3 regions of the Corynebacterium sp. A21 genome follow, and region 2 is predicted to be linked to each of the others. Evidence: riboswitches for the same ligand, from Rfam matches in the RefSeq annotation. Region 2 holds a riboswitch; each other region holds the start of a gene.
The links. A riboswitch is a leader RNA that binds a small molecule or an ion and turns the genes downstream of it on or off. The one in region 2 is predicted to bind thiamine pyrophosphate.
Positions count from the first base shown of each region.

Region 1 (6,335 bases), on a different contig from region 2:
TGCACGAGCGGCGTCAGAAGCTGATGAAGATGGGCACCCTGACTGCCCTGGCCATCGCGATCCACAACTTCCCGGAAGGATTTGCCACCTTCCTCTCCGCGCTGGATGATCCCACCCTGGCGATCCCGATCGTGGCGGCCATCGCGATCCACAATATCCCCGAGGGAATCGCGGTGGCGGTGCCGATCCGGGAGGCCACGGGTTCGCGGGCCAAGGCCTTCTGGCTCTCCACCCTCTCCGGGATGTCGGAGCCGGTCGGCGCGGTGCTGGGCTATCTGATCCTGCTGCCCTACCTGGGGGACACCACCCTGGGACTGGCTTTCGGTGCGGTCGCCGGCATCATGGTTTTCATCTCAATGGATGAGCTGCTGCCCACCGCGGTATCCACCGGGCGCCACCACCACGCCATTTACGGCCTGGTGCTGGGCATGGCGGTCATGGCGGTCAGCCTGGTGATGTTCCTCTAGCGGAATTCCCCGGAGGTTAGTGGGACCTGCCGCTCAGTTTGGAGATTGCGCCGAGCAATCCGACGATCACGGTGCCCCAGAGGAAACCGAAGATCAGCGAGACGAGGGTATTGCCCACCCAGCCGAGTGCGCCGCCCCCGAGGGCTACTTCCGCGCCGTGGGCGATCTCGTAGAACCAGATCGCCCCGAACTCCTCGAGCCCGACGATCATGATGTGGCCACCGACCCAGAGCATGGCGAAGGTACCGATGATGGCGATGACCGTCAGTACTTTCGGCATGGCGACAACCAGGCCCCGGCCAAATTTGGCACCGCCTCCCGTCGGGTCCTTCTCGATCATCCGGAGTCCGAGGTCATCCATTTTCACCAGGAGCCCCACCGCCCCGTAGACCAGGACGGTCACCCCGATGGCCACAATCAACAGCACACTCAGCTGCATCCAGAAGGTCTGGGTGGCCACCTCATTGAGTGAGATGACCATGATCTCGGCACTCAGGATGAGGTCGGTCATGATCGCACCCTTGACCAGTTTGTCCTCTGACTCCGGGCCTTCATCGGTGGCGGGGGTTTCAGTGGCATGCTGGCCGGTGAGTTTATGCCAGATCTTTTCCGCACCCTCGAAACACAGGTACGTGCCGCCGAGCATCAGCAATGGTGTCAGCGCCCAGGGTGCGAGCCAGTTCAGCAACAGGATAATCGGAAGAATGATGATCAGTTTGTTGCGGAAGGATCCCTTGGTGATCCGCCAGATCATCGGGAGTTCGCGGGCGGGGGAGGCATTGGAGACGTACTTCGGGGTGACAGCGGCGTCGTCGATGACCACGCCAGCGGCCTTGGCACTGGTCTTTCCGGCTGCGGCGGCCACGTCATCGACGGTGGCGGCGGCGGTTCTGGCGATAGCAGCAATGTCGTCGAGCAGGGCGGCAAGTCCACCAGGCATAACAGTCACCTTCCTAATGATGGGAATGTGACATAAGATACCCGCTTCTGTGCCCTCATGTGTTCCAAGGGGAGGGGGCAATGTACTACCGGCGGGCAAGGAGGTAACTTGAGGGCCATGACCTCAGCTTCCACCGCCCGTGTTGCCACTGATCGCCCCGCCCGATACGGCAAGCAGCTGGCTGCGCACTTCTCCCAGAAACTGAAGACGGATTGGGATGCCGCGGAGGGCCGCGGACACCTTTATTTCGAAGGTGAGATGGCCGGTGAGGTGAGTATGATCGTCGGGGACTCGGTGCTGCTGCTCCACCTGGTGACCGCACCGGAACACGTGGAAGCCCTGGAACTGGTGATCGCGCGCCATCTGGTTCACTTCGGTGCCCGCGATGAACTCAAGGTTTCCTGGCGTCGCGAGGGAGGGGTGGCAGGGACCGTTTTTTCCTCCGCTGACCTCGATGGCGTAGAGTAAGGCCCGGTTAGACAACTAGATAACCACGGGTGCTCGGTGAAACTCCGGGCTGAGATGCTGCATATCGGCGACCGTTGAACCTGATCCGGATAATGCCGGCGCTAGGGAGGAATCCATGACTGGTACACGTGTACCCCAAAACCCCACCACATCTACTTGGCGGGTCATTGACATCATCATCGCAGCGGTCCTTGGTGTGGCCTGCGGACTGCTCTTCTGGGTATGGAACTCAGTAGGCTATGCCTGGTTCACCGCCTTTGATGCCCTGACCCCGGGCTTGGGTGGCATGGCCGCCGGCATCTGGCTGATCGGCGGTGTCATCGGTGGACTGGTGATCCGCAAGCCCGGTGCGGCCCTCTTCGTTGAGTTGCTCGCCGCAGTGGTCTCTGCGGCGCTGGGTAATCAGTGGGGAATCGAGACCGCATACTCAGGGCTGGCCCAAGGCTTGGGCGCCGAGCTGGTTTTCGCAGCCTTCCGCTACCGCCGTTTCACTTTGCCGGTGGCGGTGCTCGCAGGGATCGGCGCCGGTATCGGTGCCTATGTGCTGGAACTTTTCCTCAGCGCTTATTACGCGATGTCCCTGACCTTCAACATCATCTATCTTTCCTGCCTCCTGGTTTCCGGGGCGGTGCTGGCGGGAGCCCTGGGCTTCTATCTGGTCAAGTCGCTGGCGGCGACCGGCGCTCTGGACCGTTTTGCGGTGGGCCGGGAACTGCGGCCGCAGGTATGACCAGAAATATTGTTCGAGGGGCAGGTGTCACCGCCCGCGATTTCGGGTGGCGTCATGCCAGCCGCACCAGGCCCGCCTTAGCCGGCATCAATCTCGATATCGGGCCAGGACAGCGGGTCCTGCTCAGCGGTAATTCCGGTTCCGGAAAATCCACCCTGCTGGCGGCGCTGGCCGGGGTTCTCGGTGATGCCGAGGATGGTGAGCGGCAGGGCACCCTGCTTATCGACGCCGTGGACAACCCCACCGTCGGGCTGGTGCTGCAGGACCCTGATTCCCAGGTGATCGCCAGTCGGGTGGGCGATGATGTCGCTTTCGGTTGCGAGAATCTCGGCGTCCCGCCTGCGGAGATCTGGCCGCGGGTGCGTCGCGCTCTGGAGATGGTGGGGCTGGATCTGCCCCTGGATCATCCCACCGCACACCTTTCGGGTGGTCAGAAGCAGCGTCTGGCGCTGGCCGGGGTGATCGCCATGGGGGCGAGTCTGATTCTCCTGGATGAGCCCACCGCGAACCTTGATCCGGTGGGGCAGCGGGAGGTGGTGGCGGCGGTGGACCGCATAGTCAACGAGACCGGGGCGACCCTGGTAATCGTGGAGCACCGCCATGAATTCTGGCTGCCGATCGTTGATACGGTGCTGCGTCTGTCGGATGGCCAGATTCAGGAGATCTCCCCGGCAGAACTGTCTGGCACACCTGTACTGGAACCGGCACACACCGACCTTTCCCGGGCCGCGTCCCTGATGTCCGCCCATGATCTGGTGACCCAGTGGGGCCCGCCCCGCACCTTGCGGCTGCCCGCCGGGGCCTCCACCGTGATCACCGGGCCCAATGGTGCCGGAAAGTCCACGCTGGCCATGACCCTGGCCGGGCTGCTCCCACCTCGCAGCGGCACCTTGGAGGTCTCCGAGGAGCTGCGCCAGGGGCTCCGGAATGCGCCGCACAAGTGGCGTTCGGCGGCGCTGGCGAAACGGATCGGCATGGTCTTCCAGGACCCGGAGCACCAGTTTGTCGCACGTACCGTCGCCGAGGAGATGGCGGTCGGGCCGAAGGTGATGAAGCTTTCCGGCGCCGGGGAGCGCATCGCTGAGCTCCTTGAGCGCCTTCGGCTTGATCACCTCGCCCAGGCCAATCCCTTCACCCTCTCCGGCGGGGAGAAGCGGCGACTGTCGGTGGCCACCGCCCTGGTGGCGGCCCCGAAGCTCCTGATCCTGGATGAGCCGACCTTCGGCCAGGACCCGGAGACCTTCAAGGAGCTGGTGCTCATGCTCCGGGAGTTGACTGCCGAAGGGGTCACCATCGTTTCGGTGACCCATGACCAGGCCTTCATCAACAGCCTGGGTGATCATCACGTGGCGGTCTCATGAATCTGCTCCGGGGAATCAATCCGGTCACGAGGATCGCGGCGCTGATCCTGCTGACCACACCGCTGCTGCTGAGCGTGGATCTGGTTTCGGCGACGGTCTCGCTGGCGTTCACCCTGGCGCTTGCGCCGTTGGCGGGAGTGGGTTGGTGGACCATGTTCAAACGGGGGTGGCCGATTCTGCTGGCCGCCCCGATCGCCGGGGTGTCGATGGCGCTCTACGGCCGTCCCGAGGGGCAGGTGTACGTCGAGTTCCTCTTCGCCACCGTCACCGACAACTCCCTGCAGCTGGCGGCGGCGATCATGGTCCGTGTGCTCGCCGTCGGGCTACCGGTGGTGGTGTTGGCGGCCAAGGTCGATCCCACTGATCTGGGCGATGGGCTGGCACAGGTGGCTCGGCTGCCGGAACGTTTCGTCATCGGCGCGGTGGCCGGTGCCCGGTTGACCTCGCTCTTCCGCTCGGACTGGTCCTCGATGGCCCAGGCGAGGCGTTCCCGCGGCATCGCGGATCAGGGCCGGATCAAACATCTGCTGACCATGGCCTTCGGGCTGCTGGTCCTGTCCCTGCGGCGTGGTGGAAAGTTGGCCACCGCCATGGAAGCCCGTGGTTTCGGCGGTGGGCAGCGCACCTGGGCCCGGGAATCGAAGGTCGGCGCGCGGGATTTCACGGTTCTTGCCTGCTGTGTGCTGATCTCCACCGTGGCCATTGGTGTGGCGATCTGGACCGGTTCCTTCCGCTTCCTCGGGGCTTAACGTGTTCACCCTCCTCATCGACGGGCGCTCCGGCTCAGGCAAAACCACGCTCGCCCGCCAGCTGGCCGCAGAGACCGGCTACCAACTGGTACACCTGGATGATTTCTATCCCGGTTGGGGAGGACTCGCCGCCGCCGCCGAGATGGTCGCCCGGCAGGTGCTGCACCCACTCACCCCAGGCTTCACCCGCTGGGATTGGGAAGCGGACCGGCCGGGGCAGTGGCAGCCGCTGATCCCGGGTGCGTCCTTGATCATCGAGGGCGCGGGCGCGGTCACCACGGCGTCGATAAGCGCCGCCCGGCAGCTCGGAGAGACCCTGAGCGTGCGTGTCGACGCCCCGGCCGCCCTACGCCGGGAGCGTGCCCTGCGGCGCGATCCGGGCTTCGCACCCTGGTGGGAGATGTGGGCCGCGCAGGAGGCACTCCATTTTGCCGGAGCAGTCCGGGCGGACCTGGAACTACCGGGCTGAAGCGATCGGTCCGAGCACACCCCACTGGGCCACCGCTGGTGCCAGCTCCGTGGGCTCGTGGCCCCAGACGGTGAGTATCGCCCGGATGCCGTGACCGGTGCCCGCGGTCAGCTCGAGCCGCACCCGATCCCCCGGCTCACCTGCGCCCGTGACAAAGTCCAGGACCTCGGCAGGGCTGGATTCGGTGACCACACCCAGCACAGCTTCCGGGGCCTGGGGAGCGTGGTATGTCTGGCCGGCGGCCGGGGGCCGGAAATGATCCCAGACGACCTCCGCGGGCACCGTCATCTGACGCTCCCAGCGCACCATCCAGCCGCTCTCATCATGGGCGACCTGGGGCTCGTCCAGACCGAACTGCAGCGCCAGCTCCTGGTGTCTTTCGGGCCGCGGGCCGAACTCAGGGACCGGCTCCTGCCGCAGATGGTGGGCCAGCACCTCCAGGCAGGTCTCCCAGCCGGTGGCATAGCTGGCCGCGCCGGGCAGATCATCGAAGACGTAGGTCAGCCGCAGGGTGGTCCCCGGCTCCAGCTCCAGGATCATCAGGTCGGTGTGCCAGGAGAGCACCAGGCGCGTTGGTTCCCGCCGTTCGAGAATCTCGCCCAGCTCTGCCGGGGTTACCGCGAAATCACGAAAGCGGAGCTGCCTGCCACTGATGTCCACCACGCTGGGAAACCAGGAGCTCAGGCCCGCTGCGGTGCTGATGGCCGACCACAGGATCTCCGGTGACTGGGAAAAGTGCTTGGTGACCATTACTGCTGGGCGGCCATCGTATTCCTTGAGTTCGGTCATGATTGTTCCTCCTGCTTGTGGCGATACCCTGGTAACCGTGGAAACTATCAGGATTGCAGCCGTGGTGCTGCGCAGCGAGGACGGCCGGATTCTGAGCGTGCGAAAGCGGGGGACCGGCAGTTTCATGTTGGTCGGCGGAAAGCTTGAAGCCGGGGAAACGCCGTTGTGCGCGGCGGTGCGGGAGGTGGCGGAGGAGCTGCGCATCCGGCTGGATCCCTCCCGGCTGTCCCACCTGGGGCGTTTTGAAGCACCTGCCGCCAATGAGGACGGCGCCGGGGTGGACTGTGATGTCTACCTCGCCGCCGACCCGATCGGGGGACTTCCGGAGGTTTTCGAGGAGATCGAGGAGGCCCGTTTCTTTG
Region 1 is NZ_JBQPQY010000002.1:263,877-270,211, reverse strand. Features, by position in the region: gene zupT (zinc transporter ZupT) at 1-467, shown strand, start outside; gene ACTU46_RS05365 (DUF808 domain-containing protein) at 484-1,407, opposite strand; gene ACTU46_RS05360 (DUF2218 domain-containing protein) at 1,525-1,875, shown strand; TPP riboswitch at 1,891-2,000, shown strand; gene ACTU46_RS05355 (ECF transporter S component) at 1,991-2,605, shown strand; gene ACTU46_RS05350 (ABC transporter ATP-binding protein) at 2,602-3,966, shown strand; gene ACTU46_RS05345 (energy-coupling factor transporter transmembrane component T family protein) at 3,963-4,715, shown strand; gene ACTU46_RS05340 (hypothetical protein) at 4,717-5,184, shown strand; gene ACTU46_RS05335 (hypothetical protein) at 5,173-5,973, opposite strand; gene ACTU46_RS05330 (NUDIX hydrolase) at 6,011-6,335, shown strand, end outside.
Region 1: linked by a shared signal. The riboswitch ahead of ACTU46_RS05355 (ECF transporter S component) and the one ahead of ACTU46_RS06505 (3-oxoacyl-ACP reductase) in region 2 are both predicted to bind thiamine pyrophosphate.

Region 2 (6,335 bases):
TGCTTGAGGCTGAGCCGAATAAGAAGATCCTCATCGCCTGGCCCAGCGAGACCGCTACCCCGGGCACCAAGGAAACAACCACCATCGTCACCTTCGAGTTCGTGCCCATCGATGAGGACACCCGCACCAAGGTCATCATCACCGAGGGTTCCTGGCAGCCCACCGAAGCCGGCGCGCGAGATGCCTTCGGCAACTCCATGGGCTGGACCGGCATGCTCGCCGCGATGAAGGTCTGGCTCGAGCACGGCATCAACCTCCGTGAGGGTTTCTACAAATAGGCTGCGCGGAACCCACCCCGGCCAAATAGTTACACCCTTCTTCACCGAAGTTCGCGACTTCACCCTTGAGGTGGCTCTATGATCCAAGTAACACTGCTTCCCAGCAGGCACAACATAGACTCCCCCGAGAGCAAGGAGCTCTGGCGATATGTCCAGAATGAGGCAGGCGAGATCGGCCATCTGGTTGATCGCCCCCGCCATGATCGTGTTGGCGGTGGTGATCGGCTATCCCATCATCCGCGCCATCTGGTTGTCCTTCCAGGCCGACAAGGGACTTGACCCCACCACCGGCTTGTTCACCGCTGGCGGTTTCGCCGGCTTCGAGAATTATCTTTATTGGCTGACCCAGCGCTGCATGGGCGCCGACGGGACCGTCGGCAAGTGTCCGCCGGGCACCCTGGCCACCGATTTCTGGCCGGCGGTGCGGATCACCCTCTTCTTCACCGTGGTCACTGTTGCCCTGGAGACCGTCCTGGGCATGTGCATGGCGTTGATCATGAACAAGGAGTTCCGTGGCCGTGCCCTGGTGCGCGCCGCGGTGCTGATCCCCTGGGCGATCCCCACCGCCGTGACCGCGAAGCTCTGGCAGTTCATCTTCGCCGAGCGCGGCATCGTCAATGAGCTCTTCAATCTGGACATCAGTTGGACCACCGATCCCTGGGCTGCGCGGGCCGCGGTGATCCTGGCCGATGTTTGGAAGACCACGCCCTTTATGGCCTTGCTGATCCTCGCTGGCCTGCAGATGCTCCCGAAGGACACCTATGAGGCCGCCCGGGTGGATGGTGCCAGCCGCTGGCAACAGTTCACCAAAATCACGTTGCCGCTGGTCAAACCGGCCCTGATGGTGGCGGTCCTGTTCCGCACCCTGGATGCGCTGCGCATGTACGATCTCCCGGTCATCATGATCTCCAGCTCCTCCAACTCCCCTACCGCCGTGATCTCCCAGCTGGTAGTGGAGGATATGCGGCAGAATAACTTCAACTCCGCCTCGGCGCTGTCCACCCTGATCTTCCTGCTCATCTTCGCGGTCGCGTTCATCATGATCCGCTTCCTGGGCGCGGATGTCTCGGGGCAACGCAGCGTGAGCAGGCGAAAACCCACGGGTAGCCGCAAGAAACGGACCAAGCAGGAGGTCACGGTATCATGAGCAAGAAACTGAAGTCACAGATCCTCAACTACGCCGGGGTGGTGTTCATCCTCTTCTGGGGCTTGGCGCCTTTCTACTGGATGGTGATCACCGCACTGCGCGATTCCGCGCACACCTTCGACACCACCCCCTGGCCCACGCATGTGACCCTGCAGAACTTCCAGGATGCGTTGGCCACCGACAAGGGCAATAACTTCCTCGCCGCCATCGGCAACTCGCTGATCATCAGCGTGACCACCACCACGCTGGCCGTCGTGGTGGGGGTCTTCACCGCCTACGCACTGGCGCGGCTGAACTTCCCGGGCAAGGGCATCGTCACCGGCATCATCCTCGCCGCCTCGATGTTCCCCGGCATTGCCCTGGTCACCCCGCTCTTCCAGCTCTTCGGCGATATCGGCTGGATCGGCAGTTACCAGGCACTGATCATCCCGAATATCTCCTTCGCGCTGCCGCTGACCATCTACACCCTGGTCTCCTTCTTCCGGCAGCTGCCCTGGGAGCTCGAGGAAGCAGCGCGTGTCGACGGCGCGAGCCGCGGCCAGGCCTTCCGCCTGATCCTCCTGCCGCTCGCCGCACCTGCCCTGTTCACCACCGCGATCCTGGCGTTCATCGCCACCTGGAACGAGTTCATGCTCGCCCGCCAGCTCTCGACGACCGCGACCGAACCCGTCACCGTGGCCATCGCCCGATTCTCCGGCCCGAGCTCCTTCGAGTACCCCTACGCCGCAGTCATGGCTGCCGGCGCACTGGTCACCATCCCGTTGATCATCATGGTGCTGATCTTCCAGCGTCGGATCGTCTCCGGACTCACGGCCGGTGGTGTAAAAGCCTGATGCCGCACCCAGCCCTCCTCCTCGCCGCACTCGCCGGCTGCCTCCATGGCGCCGCAAGTGTGTACTGGGGGTTGGGCGGGCAGTGGCTGTTGAACACCGTCGGCGAGCAGGTCACCGGCCGATTCGTCGGGATGGGCTGGCTGCTGCTGATCCTCGGGGCGCTGAAGATCAGCTTCGCACTCCTGCCGTTGCGGCTTATCGACGCCCCGCCCTGGCGGTGGTGCTACTGGCTCGGCGCCGCAGTCCTGATCATCTGGGGTGGCATGAACACCGTGGTGGCCAACCTGATACTGGTCGAGGTCATCCCCCGCGGTGCACAGTTCGACTTCGCCGCCATGGCAGGTCACGCCTGGCTCTGGGACCCGCTCTTTCTCCTCTGGGGCACTGCCCTCGTGGTCGGTCTGCTGGCCACGCAGCGGAGCAGCCCTGAGCCAACCCCCTAAGCTGGTGACCATGAGCCCCACTGAACCCCAGAACCATTCCGAAGATCGGCGCCGCAAGATGCAGCTGGATACGCTGACCGGCTTCCTGGGATTCTTCGCCTTCATCGCCCTGGTTCAGGCCGTGATCAATGTGGTCCAGCCCGAACCGAAGGTCTGGCCGGCACTGCTGGCGCTGGTATTGGTCATTGCCGCGGTAATGAGCTGGCGGGCAGGGCGTTCCCGATAGCGGGTGCTGCTCAGCCGATCCGCTCCGCCAGCGCCACGATAATCCCGGCGGGCCCGCGCAGATAGCAGAGCTGATAGATGTCCTCGTAGTTGGCGATCTCCCCGAGTAGCTCGGCACCATGCGGGCGCAGCTTAGCAAGAGTGGCCTCAAGATCATCGACCGCGAACATGACCCGGTGCAGGCCAATGGTGTTGGGGGCAAGCTCCGCCGGCGAGGTTGCCAACGCTTCCGGCTGGAGGTACCTGGTCAATTCGATCCGGCCATGGCCATCAGGGGTCTTCATTAGCGCAATCTCGCTCCGCACTCCCGAGATTCCCACTGTGAGATCGACAAACTCCCCTTCCACTATTTGTCGGCCCTCAAGCTCCATACCGAGTGCGGTGAAGAAATCGATGGCGTGATCCAGGTCCTCGACGACGATGGCGGTATTATCCATGCGTTGGATGGTCATACCCGCGAGACTACCTCTGGCGGCCTGCTCCCAGCGAGATCCTCGCTCCGGAGCTGCCCGGGTTCAGCTGATCTACACTCGAACCATGGCGATCATCTATAACGCAGCGACGACCATGAACGGCTTCATCGCGGATGAAAACAACTCCCTGCAGTGGCTTTTCGAAGTCGCCGGCAGTGATGAAGCCGAAGACGACATCGGAAATTTCCTGGCCGGGGTATCCACCCTGGTCATGGGGTCCACCACCTACGAATGGCTGATCCGAGAGATGGATCTGCTCAATAATCCCCAGGCCTGGATCGATGCCTATGGTGACCGGCCGAACTGGGTCTTCTCCAGCCGCAATCTACCGATTCCGGAGGGGACCAATATCAAGGTCATCAACAGCTCGGTCGGAGATGCACTCCCCCGTATCCGGGACACCGCTGGTGAGGGAAATATCTGGGTGATGGGCGGCGGTGATCTGGTCGGCCAGTTCTTTGATATCGGCGCCCTGGACCGCATTATCTTGACCATGGCCCCGGTCTTCCTCCCCGCCGGTGCGCCGACGCTGCCGCGACGGATCGAGAGTGCGCAGCTGCGCACCGCAGGGACCCGGCAGGTGGGTAGGTTTCTTGAGGTTACCTTTGAGGTGCTCCCGGGCTAAATCCCGCCTGCCTTCGCTGTGGAACTGCTAGGGTCGCTTATGTGACACGGGGTGCCCTCCATTCGGAGGGCTGAGAACACACCCGTTGAACCTGATCCAGTTAGTACTGGCGAAGGGACTGTCTACGATGCCGCTTACCCGCGCCCCTCCGGGGCAGCGGGAAGCCTTCCGGCGGTGCCTTCGCCTCGCAGCAGAAAGGCACAGCGTTGACTACTTCTCTCGCCACCCCGATTTCCGAGCAGGTGGTCCTGGTGACTGGCGGCGCCCGGGGACTCGGCCGTTGCATTGCAGAGGCGTTCCTCAATGAGGACGCCCGCGTCGCCGTCAACTACCACTCCAGCCGCGCGGCAGCTGAAGAGTTCGCTGCGGCGCATCCCGGCCGGGCGATTGCGCTCCCAGCCGACGTCCGCGACCGCAGCCAGGTCGATACTCTGATCACGCAGGCCGCAGAAGCGTTTGGCACCCCGGTCACCACCGTGATCAACAACGCCCTGGTGGACTTCGCCTTCGACGGTGATGCCCGACCCAAGGCCGAGGACATCTCCTACCAACGCTTCGACAACCAATTCGCCGGCACCGTGGCAGGTGCCCTCAACGTGGTGCAGGCGGCACTCCCCGGTTTCAAGGAGGCCGGATTCGGTCGGGTGCTCAACATCGGCACCAACCTCGTGCAGCATCCGGTGGTTCCCTACCACGACTACAACGCCGCCAAAGCGGCTCTGCTCTCACTGACCCGAACGCTGGCCGTCGATCTGGGCAAACATGCGGTCACCGTCAACATGCTCAGCGGTGGTCTGCTGCGCACCACTGACGCCAGCTCAACCACCCCGCCGGAGGTGTTCGACGCCATCGCCACCGGCACCCCACTCGGCTCAGTGACCACCCCGGAGGAACTTGCCGACGCCGCGCTTTTCTTCGCGTCCCCGTGGTCGCGGGCCATCACCGGCCAAAACCTCATCGTCGACGGCGGACTGGTCATGAACTGATGTCCACCTGAATCGCTTCACCTTCGCCGCCGGGCACCACTCTGGCGCCTGTCGGGCTCCGCAGTCCAGCGCCAGCCGACTGGGAGACATCACCTACTGGGAGGAACTCGCGCGCACCGCGAAACGCGGCCTCCTGGGTGCGGTATTCCTCGCGGACAGCCAATCGGCTGGGTTCGGCGGCATGGGAAACGGTCCCGGTTGGTTCCTCGATCCGATCACCACGCTCATGGCCATGGCCCGGGCCACCGAAAATATCGGCCTGGTGACCACCGTATCCAGTACCTTCTGGCAGCCTTTTCCACGCTGCCCGGCTGCTGGCAAGCCTCGACCACAGCTCCAGTAGCAGGGCGGGCATCAACGTGGTCATGATCGCCGATGAAATCGAACGCTGGGTCGATGGCGGCGGTGCCGACGGCTTCAACCTCATGGCGCCGACCCTGCCTGAAGGCATTGAGGACTTTGTGGACCAGGTGGTTCCGGTGCTGCAGGAGCGCGGTCGCTTCCGCCGCTGTTATGAGGGCGCCACCTTGAGGTCGCACCTGGGGTTGCCCAGACCTGAGTAGGGAAATTGTTCGGCTGGCCGGTTGTCTAGCCTGTTGAGGCTGGAGTATCGGGAAAGGAGGGCAAACATCCCGACATGGGATGCCGAAGGAATTCCTCACGGTTCCTCGCGAACCGTCGGGAAACCTGTGTCGGTTGGTGGAATCAGCGATCAAAAAGACTGTCCACTGCACCATCAGCCTCGGGAGTGCGGAGGAGGACCTGGTGTCCGAGGCTGACCAGGCTTAGACAGATTGAAGGGGTCAGGACGCCGGTGACTGTCCGGCATTCGACTGGTCGCTGACGCGGAAGAGGTGTTCATTGACGAACTCCCCCACGCCCCAGCGTCCGAGTTCGCGGCCGTAACCTGAGCGCCCCACACCGCCGAAGGGCAGGCCAGCAGCGGTGGTACCGTGCTCATTGACAAAGGTCATGCCGTCCTTGAGTCGGCTTGCCACCTCATGGGCCTGTGCCAGGTCCGTGCCCCATACGGAGCTGGATAGGCCGTACTCCGAGTCATTGGCGATCTCCACCGCCTCATCGATGTCCTTCGCCTTGTAGACGATGGCCACCGGCCCGAAGATCTCATTGCAGCCGATATCCGCGCTGCGGTCGACATCAGTGAGCAGGGTGGCTTCCATGTATGCGCCTGCGCGGTCGATCTTTCCCCCACCGACCTGAATTTTCGCGGTACCGCTGCGTTCAGCTTCGGTCAGTCGCTCGACGATCTCGTCACGAGCACCGATCGAGGACAGCGGCCCCATGCCAGCGTCCTTGTCGTCATA
Region 2 is NZ_JBQPQY010000003.1:29,934-36,268, forward strand. Features, by position in the region: gene ACTU46_RS06470 (SRPBCC domain-containing protein) at 1-278, shown strand, start outside; gene ACTU46_RS06475 (carbohydrate ABC transporter permease) at 427-1,425, shown strand; gene ACTU46_RS06480 (carbohydrate ABC transporter permease) at 1,422-2,258, shown strand; gene ACTU46_RS06485 (DUF3995 domain-containing protein) at 2,258-2,701, shown strand; gene ACTU46_RS06490 (hypothetical protein) at 2,712-2,927, shown strand; gene ACTU46_RS06495 (VOC family protein) at 2,938-3,378, opposite strand; gene ACTU46_RS06500 (dihydrofolate reductase family protein) at 3,464-4,024, shown strand; TPP riboswitch at 4,062-4,160, shown strand; gene ACTU46_RS06505 (3-oxoacyl-ACP reductase) at 4,231-5,010, shown strand; partial or broken gene ACTU46_RS06510 (LLM class flavin-dependent oxidoreductase) at 5,018-5,396, shown strand; gene ACTU46_RS06515 (hypothetical protein) at 5,376-5,573, shown strand; gene ACTU46_RS06520 (aldehyde dehydrogenase family protein) at 5,814-6,335, opposite strand, start outside.

Region 3 (6,335 bases), on a different contig from region 2:
TCTGGATCCAGTGACGCGCCGTTCCCTCTGGGCGCAGTTCCACCAGCTCGCCGAGGAGGGCACCACCTTGATCGTTTCCAGTCATGTACTGGAGGAGGCCTCCCGCTGTGACCGGCTGATCCTCTTGCGGAGTGGTCGGATCATCTGGCAGGGCAGCCCTTCCGAGCTGCTCGCCGAGACCCACACCACCAGTTACGAGGATGCCTTCCTGGTGGCCATCGGAGACCCCGGAGCGGAAGAACAATGAACCTCAAACTAACGGCTGCCACCGCCGCCCGGGTGTTGGCGCAGCTGCGCGCGGACCCTCGTTCGATAGCGCTGATCCTGGTCGCCCCGATGCTGCTGATGGTGCTCTTCTACTATCTCTACCGCGGTGATCCCGGCCGAGAGCTGCTCTTCACCATGATCGCCACCGTGATGATCGCGATTTTCCCGTTGACCCTGATGTTTCTGGTCACCTCGGTGACGATGCAGCGGGAGAGATCCCTCGGCACTCTGGAGCGGCTGTGGACCACCCGGATGCACCGGGCCGACCTGATCCTGGGCTACGCCATCGCCTTTGGCATCATGGCGATTCTGCAGTCCTTTCTGCTGGTGATGGTCATGCGTTATGGATTGGGCATCGAGACCGCGGCGCCGTGGTGGATCACGGTGTGTATCTCGGCCGCCACCGGACTGACCAGTGTTGCGCTGGGGCTGTTCAGCTCGGCATTTGCCAGCAGTGAGTTCCAGGCGGTGCAGGCCCTGCCGGTGCTGATCATCCCGCAGATCCTGCTCTGTGGGCTGCTTGTTCCACGGGCGGAGATGCCCACGGTGCTGGAGCGGATCTCGGATTTCCTGCCACTGTCCTATGCGGTGGACGCCGCGCTGGCGGCATCCACGGACGGGGTGACCGCTGAGGTGGTCTCCAAAACCTTCATTTGTCTGGCTTTCGCGGTGGGCTTTCTCTGTATCGCGGCCGCAACAATGCCCAGGCGCCTCAAGTGAGCGAGTCAGGTCGATCCCGCCCTCATCGCCCGGCTGCGCTTGCTTTTCGACGCCGAGCCCGGCCTCAACGCCCTGCAAGGGCGAGCTAGGAGCGATTCATCCGGCTGGCCTGATCAAAGAACTCCCGCTCGTGGACTGAGGCACTCAGAAAGGCCCGGGCAGCCTTGAGGCGTTGCTCCGGCCCCGCCGCCTCAAGAGCATGCTCCACCCGCTGGATCGCGGCCCGGGTACCAGCCAGGAAGGCCTCACCCGAGTAGGTGCCCAGCCACTCCGTGTAGGGGTGATCCTCATGGTTCTGGGCGGCCAGCAGGAGACCGACCTCGGCATAGAGCCAGTAGCAGGGCAGCACCGCAGCCGCCCCGACCACATAGTCATCGGTCGCGGCCCGAGCCAGCAGGAAATCGGTGTAGCCGGTGGTCACCGGGGAAGGCGCCTGAAGGGCGCGTCCCCCTAGGTAGGTGCGGTGCAGCTCAGCCTCCACCACCAGGCATCCTGCGGCGCTTTGTGCCCAGGCCACCTGAGCTGCAGCCGCCGGGGCCTTGGCAGCGAGGAGAGCCAGCGCGCGGGAATATTCGCGCAGGTAGTGGGCATCTTGGTTGAGATAGGTGGCGAACTCCAGCTGCGCGAGGGAGCCATCACCCAGGCGGCGGATGAAGTTGGAGGAGTTGATGTCGGCGATGATATCCCCGCTGGCCTCCCAGAGTGCCCGGGTGAAGGGGCCGGCCGGCTCGATCTCGGGAGCCGGGCTCGGGGTGGTGGCGGCCGCCACCAGGTGATGGGCATCCCGCCCACTCAGCGGCGGGGCCTGCAGGTGAGCCCAGGGGATCGGGTCACCGGCCTGCGCCAGCCGACGAGCCAGATGGGAGTGATCAACGGGGCCGTTACCGGTACCCACCTGCAGCGCATCGGCCGCGCGGAGAGCCTCATTGAGCCAGGTGGTGGACCATTCCAGCGCCTGCTCCACGCTCTCGCCGGCAGCCAGGCGGGTGGCCAGCGCCGAGGACAGGGAGCAGCCGGTGCCGTGGCTGTTGTCGGTGTCCACCCGGGAGTTGAGGACGTGGTGCACGGAACCATCGGGGCGCACCACCGCATTGTCGGCGGCGGGCCCACGCAGGTGGCCGCCCTTGACTATCACGACTGTATTAGTAGCGGCGGCGAAGCCGCTGGCCTGCTCGATGGCGGCGCTCAGATCAGCGGCCTCAGGCTGATCCACGAGCACCGCTAACTCCGGGATATTCGGGGTAACCACGTCGACCTCAGCGGCCAGAGACCGGATGGCGGCCTCGGCATCCTCCTCGAGTAGCCGGTCACCGCTGGTGGCGATCATCACCGGATCCAGCACCACCGGGCCATGCGGCTGTTCCCGCAGCCACCGGCTCACCGTGGCGGCAGTAGCGGCGGAGCCCAGCATGCCGATCTTGAGGGCGTCCACCTCGACGTCCCCGAAGACCGAGGCCAGCTGTTCATCCAGGAATCTCAGTGGTGGGGTGTGGAACGACTGCACCCCGGTGGTGTTCTGCGCCACCAGGGAGGTCACCACGGACATGCCATAACCACCAGCTGCGGTGATGGACTTCAGGTCCGCCTGCATCCCGGCACCACCGGAGGGGTCGGTCCCGGCGATCGAGAGCACGCGGGGGCAGGAAGGCGCGGTGGGCTGGTTCATCGGTGCCCGGTGCTGCTCCCAGGTCTGCTTGAGATCGGCGGCCGCGGCGGCCGGATCAGCAGCGGCGATGATCGCCGAGACCACGCAGAGGCCGTCGGTGGCGGTGCGCGCCAGCTCAGCGGCATTGTGTTGGCCAACTCCGCCGATGGCGACCGAAGCCATACCGTGCTCGGCGGCGATCGGGGCCAGCTCGGCGATGCCCGCGATACCGACAGCTGCCGGGGCATCAGGTTTGGTCTCGGTGGCTCGCACCGGGCCCAGGCCGACCACATCCGGGACCTTGACCCCGGTGGTCGTGCATTCGGTGATGCAGTCCGCCAGCTGTTGGCGGTTCTCGATGGTCAACCCCAGGAGCAGATGCTCCGGTAAGGCCCGGCGGGCATCGATATAGGCCATGTCGCCCTGCCCGATGTGCAGATGCAGACCCAGCTCAATCGCGATATCCACGCGGTCGTTGATGAACAAGGGCACCCCATGGGCGTCGGTGATGGTTTTCAGCTCCCGGGCGCGGGCCAGAAACTCCTCATGGGAGGCGTCCTTGTCGCGCAGCTGCACCACGCTCACCCCGCCGGCGAGGGCGCGCTCGACAATGCCGGTGACCTTCTCAGGCCCGCCGCCGAGTAGGGGATCAGTGACCAGATAGATGGAGTAGTCGATCATGTCCTAGTTCTCCTCGATGCTGCTCAGGTCGCGGATCTGCCCGGAGTTGAGCTCGTGGAGAGCATCAAGGAGCGCGACGGCAAAGGATCCAGGGGCGGTGGCCCGGGTGGCTGCGAGCTGCCCGGCGACACCCAGGTGGGCATGGGCGGCGAGGACGGCGTCGTGAAGCGGGATCCCGGTATCCCGGACCGCGCCGAGATAAGCGGCGGTCAACGCCCCCAGGGAACAGCCGGTACCGATGACCAGCTGCAACATTGGATCACCGGAGGAGAGGCGGGTGACGCGATCCGCGGAGACGATCAGATCGACCGGGCCGGAGACCGCGACCACACCACCGGTGCGCGTCGCCAGCAGCCGGGCGGCTGTCAGCGCGGACTCCACCGAATCGGTGGCATCCACCCCACGCCCGCCAGCACCGAGGCCGGCCAGGGCGGCGACTTCGGAGGCGTTGCCACGGATGGCGGTGGGCCGCTTATCGACGACCCCCCGGGCGAACTCGGTGCGCTGCTTCAGCCCGCCGACGGCGACGGGGTCCAGCACCCAGGGAGTGCCGGCCGCATTCGCGCCGCGGATCGCCTCGGCCATGCCCCGGTACTGCTCTGCGCTGGGGGTGCCGGCGTTGATGAGTACCCCGGAGGCCACCTGGGCGAAGTCATATGACTCCGCCGGGGTGTCGCACATGGCGGGTGAAGCGCCGGCAGCGAGGAGGGTATTGGCGGTGAACTGCATGACCACCGAATTAGTCAGGCATTGGACCAGGGGAGTGTGCTGGCGCAAAGTGTCGATGATCAGATGATATGGATATGCCACGTTAAGGACATCCCTTCGCTAGTACGAGCTAGAGCAGGTTCAGCGGGTCTTATCTCAGCCCACCGTCGATCGGCAGGCACCCCGTGTCTGTGGCTGAAAATCTATCAGAGCAGGACCCCCACCGGATGATGGGGGCCACGCTAAGGGCGTGTCCGGGGAAAGCCGGGCCCCAGAAAAGACAGAAACGCCGCACCCTCCCGGTTCCGGATGATCTCGGAAGGTGGGGAGAGCGCGGCGTCTGCGGCTACCTCTTATTTATTGAGGTTGATGCGGCTGAGCACGTCGATCGGTGCGTCAGCCGGCACGCCGTCGAGCTCGGCGACGGTCTGAATGGCGTTGCGGGCCAGCAGCTGCTGGCGGGTGGTGGCCAGATTGTAGCGCTTCGGGGACAGGGCGTTGAGACCCCAGTTGAGGGCGGAGACCACACGGTTACGGAAGCCGACCAGGAACATCACGTGGACGCCGAGCCAGAGCAGCCAGCCGACGAAGCCCGTGACCTCGACGTTGCCCATCTTCACCACGGCGGAGAAGCGGGAGACGGTGGCCATGGACCCCTTGTCGAAGTAGTCGAAGTCTTCGCGCTCCTCAATGCTGCGGCCCTCCACCTCCTCGGTGATGAGCTCGGCGACGTACTCGCCACCCTGGATGGCGGTCTGGGCGACACCCGGCAGGCCCTTCAAGGAGATCATGTCACCGATGACGAAGACATTGCGGTGCTCGCCGACGGAGAGATCATTGTTGACCATGACGCGACCGGCGCGGTCGGTCTCGACACCAGCCTGCTCAGCAACCATCTTGCCCAGCGGGGAGGCCTGGACACCGGCGGACCAGATCTTGCAGAAGGCCTCGATGGAGTGCTCGGAGCCGTCGATGGTGGACTTGTAGGTCACGACGTTCTCATCGACATTGGTGACCAAGGCGTTGAGCTTGACGGTCACCCCGATCTTCTCCAGCTGGCGCTGGGCGTTGCGGCCCAGTCGCTTGCCGAAGGGCGGCAGCACCTGCGGGGCACCATCGAGCAGGATGATCTTGGCGGAGGAGGGGTTGAAGTTGGTGTACTCACCGGCGAGGGTCCGGTGTGCCATCTCTGCCAGCTGGCCAGCCAGCTCCACACCGGTCGGGCCGGCACCGACGACAACGAAGGTGAGCAGGCGCTCACGCTCTGCCGGATCATCGGTGATCTCGGCGCGTTCGAAGGCCTCGACGATGCGGGCCCGCAGACCGAGAGCATCATCAATACTCTTCATACCCGGTGCGTACTGGGCGAAGTGATCATTGCCGAAGTAGGACTGGCTGGCACCGGCGGCGATGATCAGCGAATCGTACTCGTAGCTGCGGTTGATCTCATCCAGCTGGGTGGAGACCATCTTGGACTCGATGTCGATGTTGACCACCTCGCCCTTGACCACGCTCAGGTTGTCCTGACCGGACAGCACCTGACGGGTGGACGGTGCCACCTCGCCGGAGGACAGGATGCCCGTTGCCACCTGGTAGAGCAGCGGCTGGAAGAGGTGGTGGTTGGTGCGGTCGATCAGGGTGACGTCGACATCGGCGTTCTTGAGATCCTTGGCGGCGAAAAGGCCACCGAATCCGGAACCGATGATGACTACATGGTGACGGCCGCCGGCAGGGCGGATGGGAGCATCTGACATGGGTGAGTTGAACTCCTGTTTTGAGGGTTTTTGGTTTCGCTGTCACCCATAGTAGACGTGCACGCAACTTGGCTCAGCCTGGGGATTCACTGCTTTGCCTGATTGCCCCCGGAATTCATGATTCCCATCGGCAGGTCTGATGGGTTCCGGCGCCTAAAAGGGTTAGAATTCCATCCGCATTGTGTATTGCCGGTGGGGAAGGGTGGTGGTGGGAGTGAATTCTTCCCATCTGCACGGAATTGACACAGACCGGTGGCCCGGTGTCGCCAACGTCCCCTCCGGCCCCCTGATGAGGCTTCGTGCCAGACACGCGGAGTCCCTCTTCGCCAAACTCTGCGAGAAAGCCGAACTGAGCCTTGACCCCGCGAACAGTCCCGATCTGATCGTCGATCATGAGGAACTCTTCTCCCGGTTGGCGGACTCCGGCTGGCTGGGTCTGGCCGAGAGTTATCTCGCCGGCGAATGGCGGTCCGGCGCACTGCGTGAGGTGCTGGTCAAGCTCCTCGGCGCTGGATACAAGGCCGGTCGTCGCGCCCGCAAGCCTGAATTTGACCATTATG
Region 3 is NZ_JBQPQY010000001.1:819,881-826,215, reverse strand. Features, by position in the region: gene ACTU46_RS03760 (ABC transporter ATP-binding protein) at 1-247, shown strand, start outside; gene ACTU46_RS03755 (ABC transporter permease) at 244-987, shown strand; gene ACTU46_RS03750 (bifunctional hydroxymethylpyrimidine kinase/phosphomethylpyrimidine kinase) at 1,073-3,313, opposite strand; gene thiM (hydroxyethylthiazole kinase) at 3,317-4,123, opposite strand; TPP riboswitch at 4,117-4,217, opposite strand; gene ACTU46_RS03740 (NAD(P)/FAD-dependent oxidoreductase) at 4,375-5,775, opposite strand; gene ACTU46_RS03735 (class I SAM-dependent methyltransferase) at 5,990-6,335, shown strand, end outside.
Region 3: linked by a shared signal. The riboswitch ahead of thiM (hydroxyethylthiazole kinase) and the one ahead of ACTU46_RS06505 (3-oxoacyl-ACP reductase) in region 2 are both predicted to bind thiamine pyrophosphate.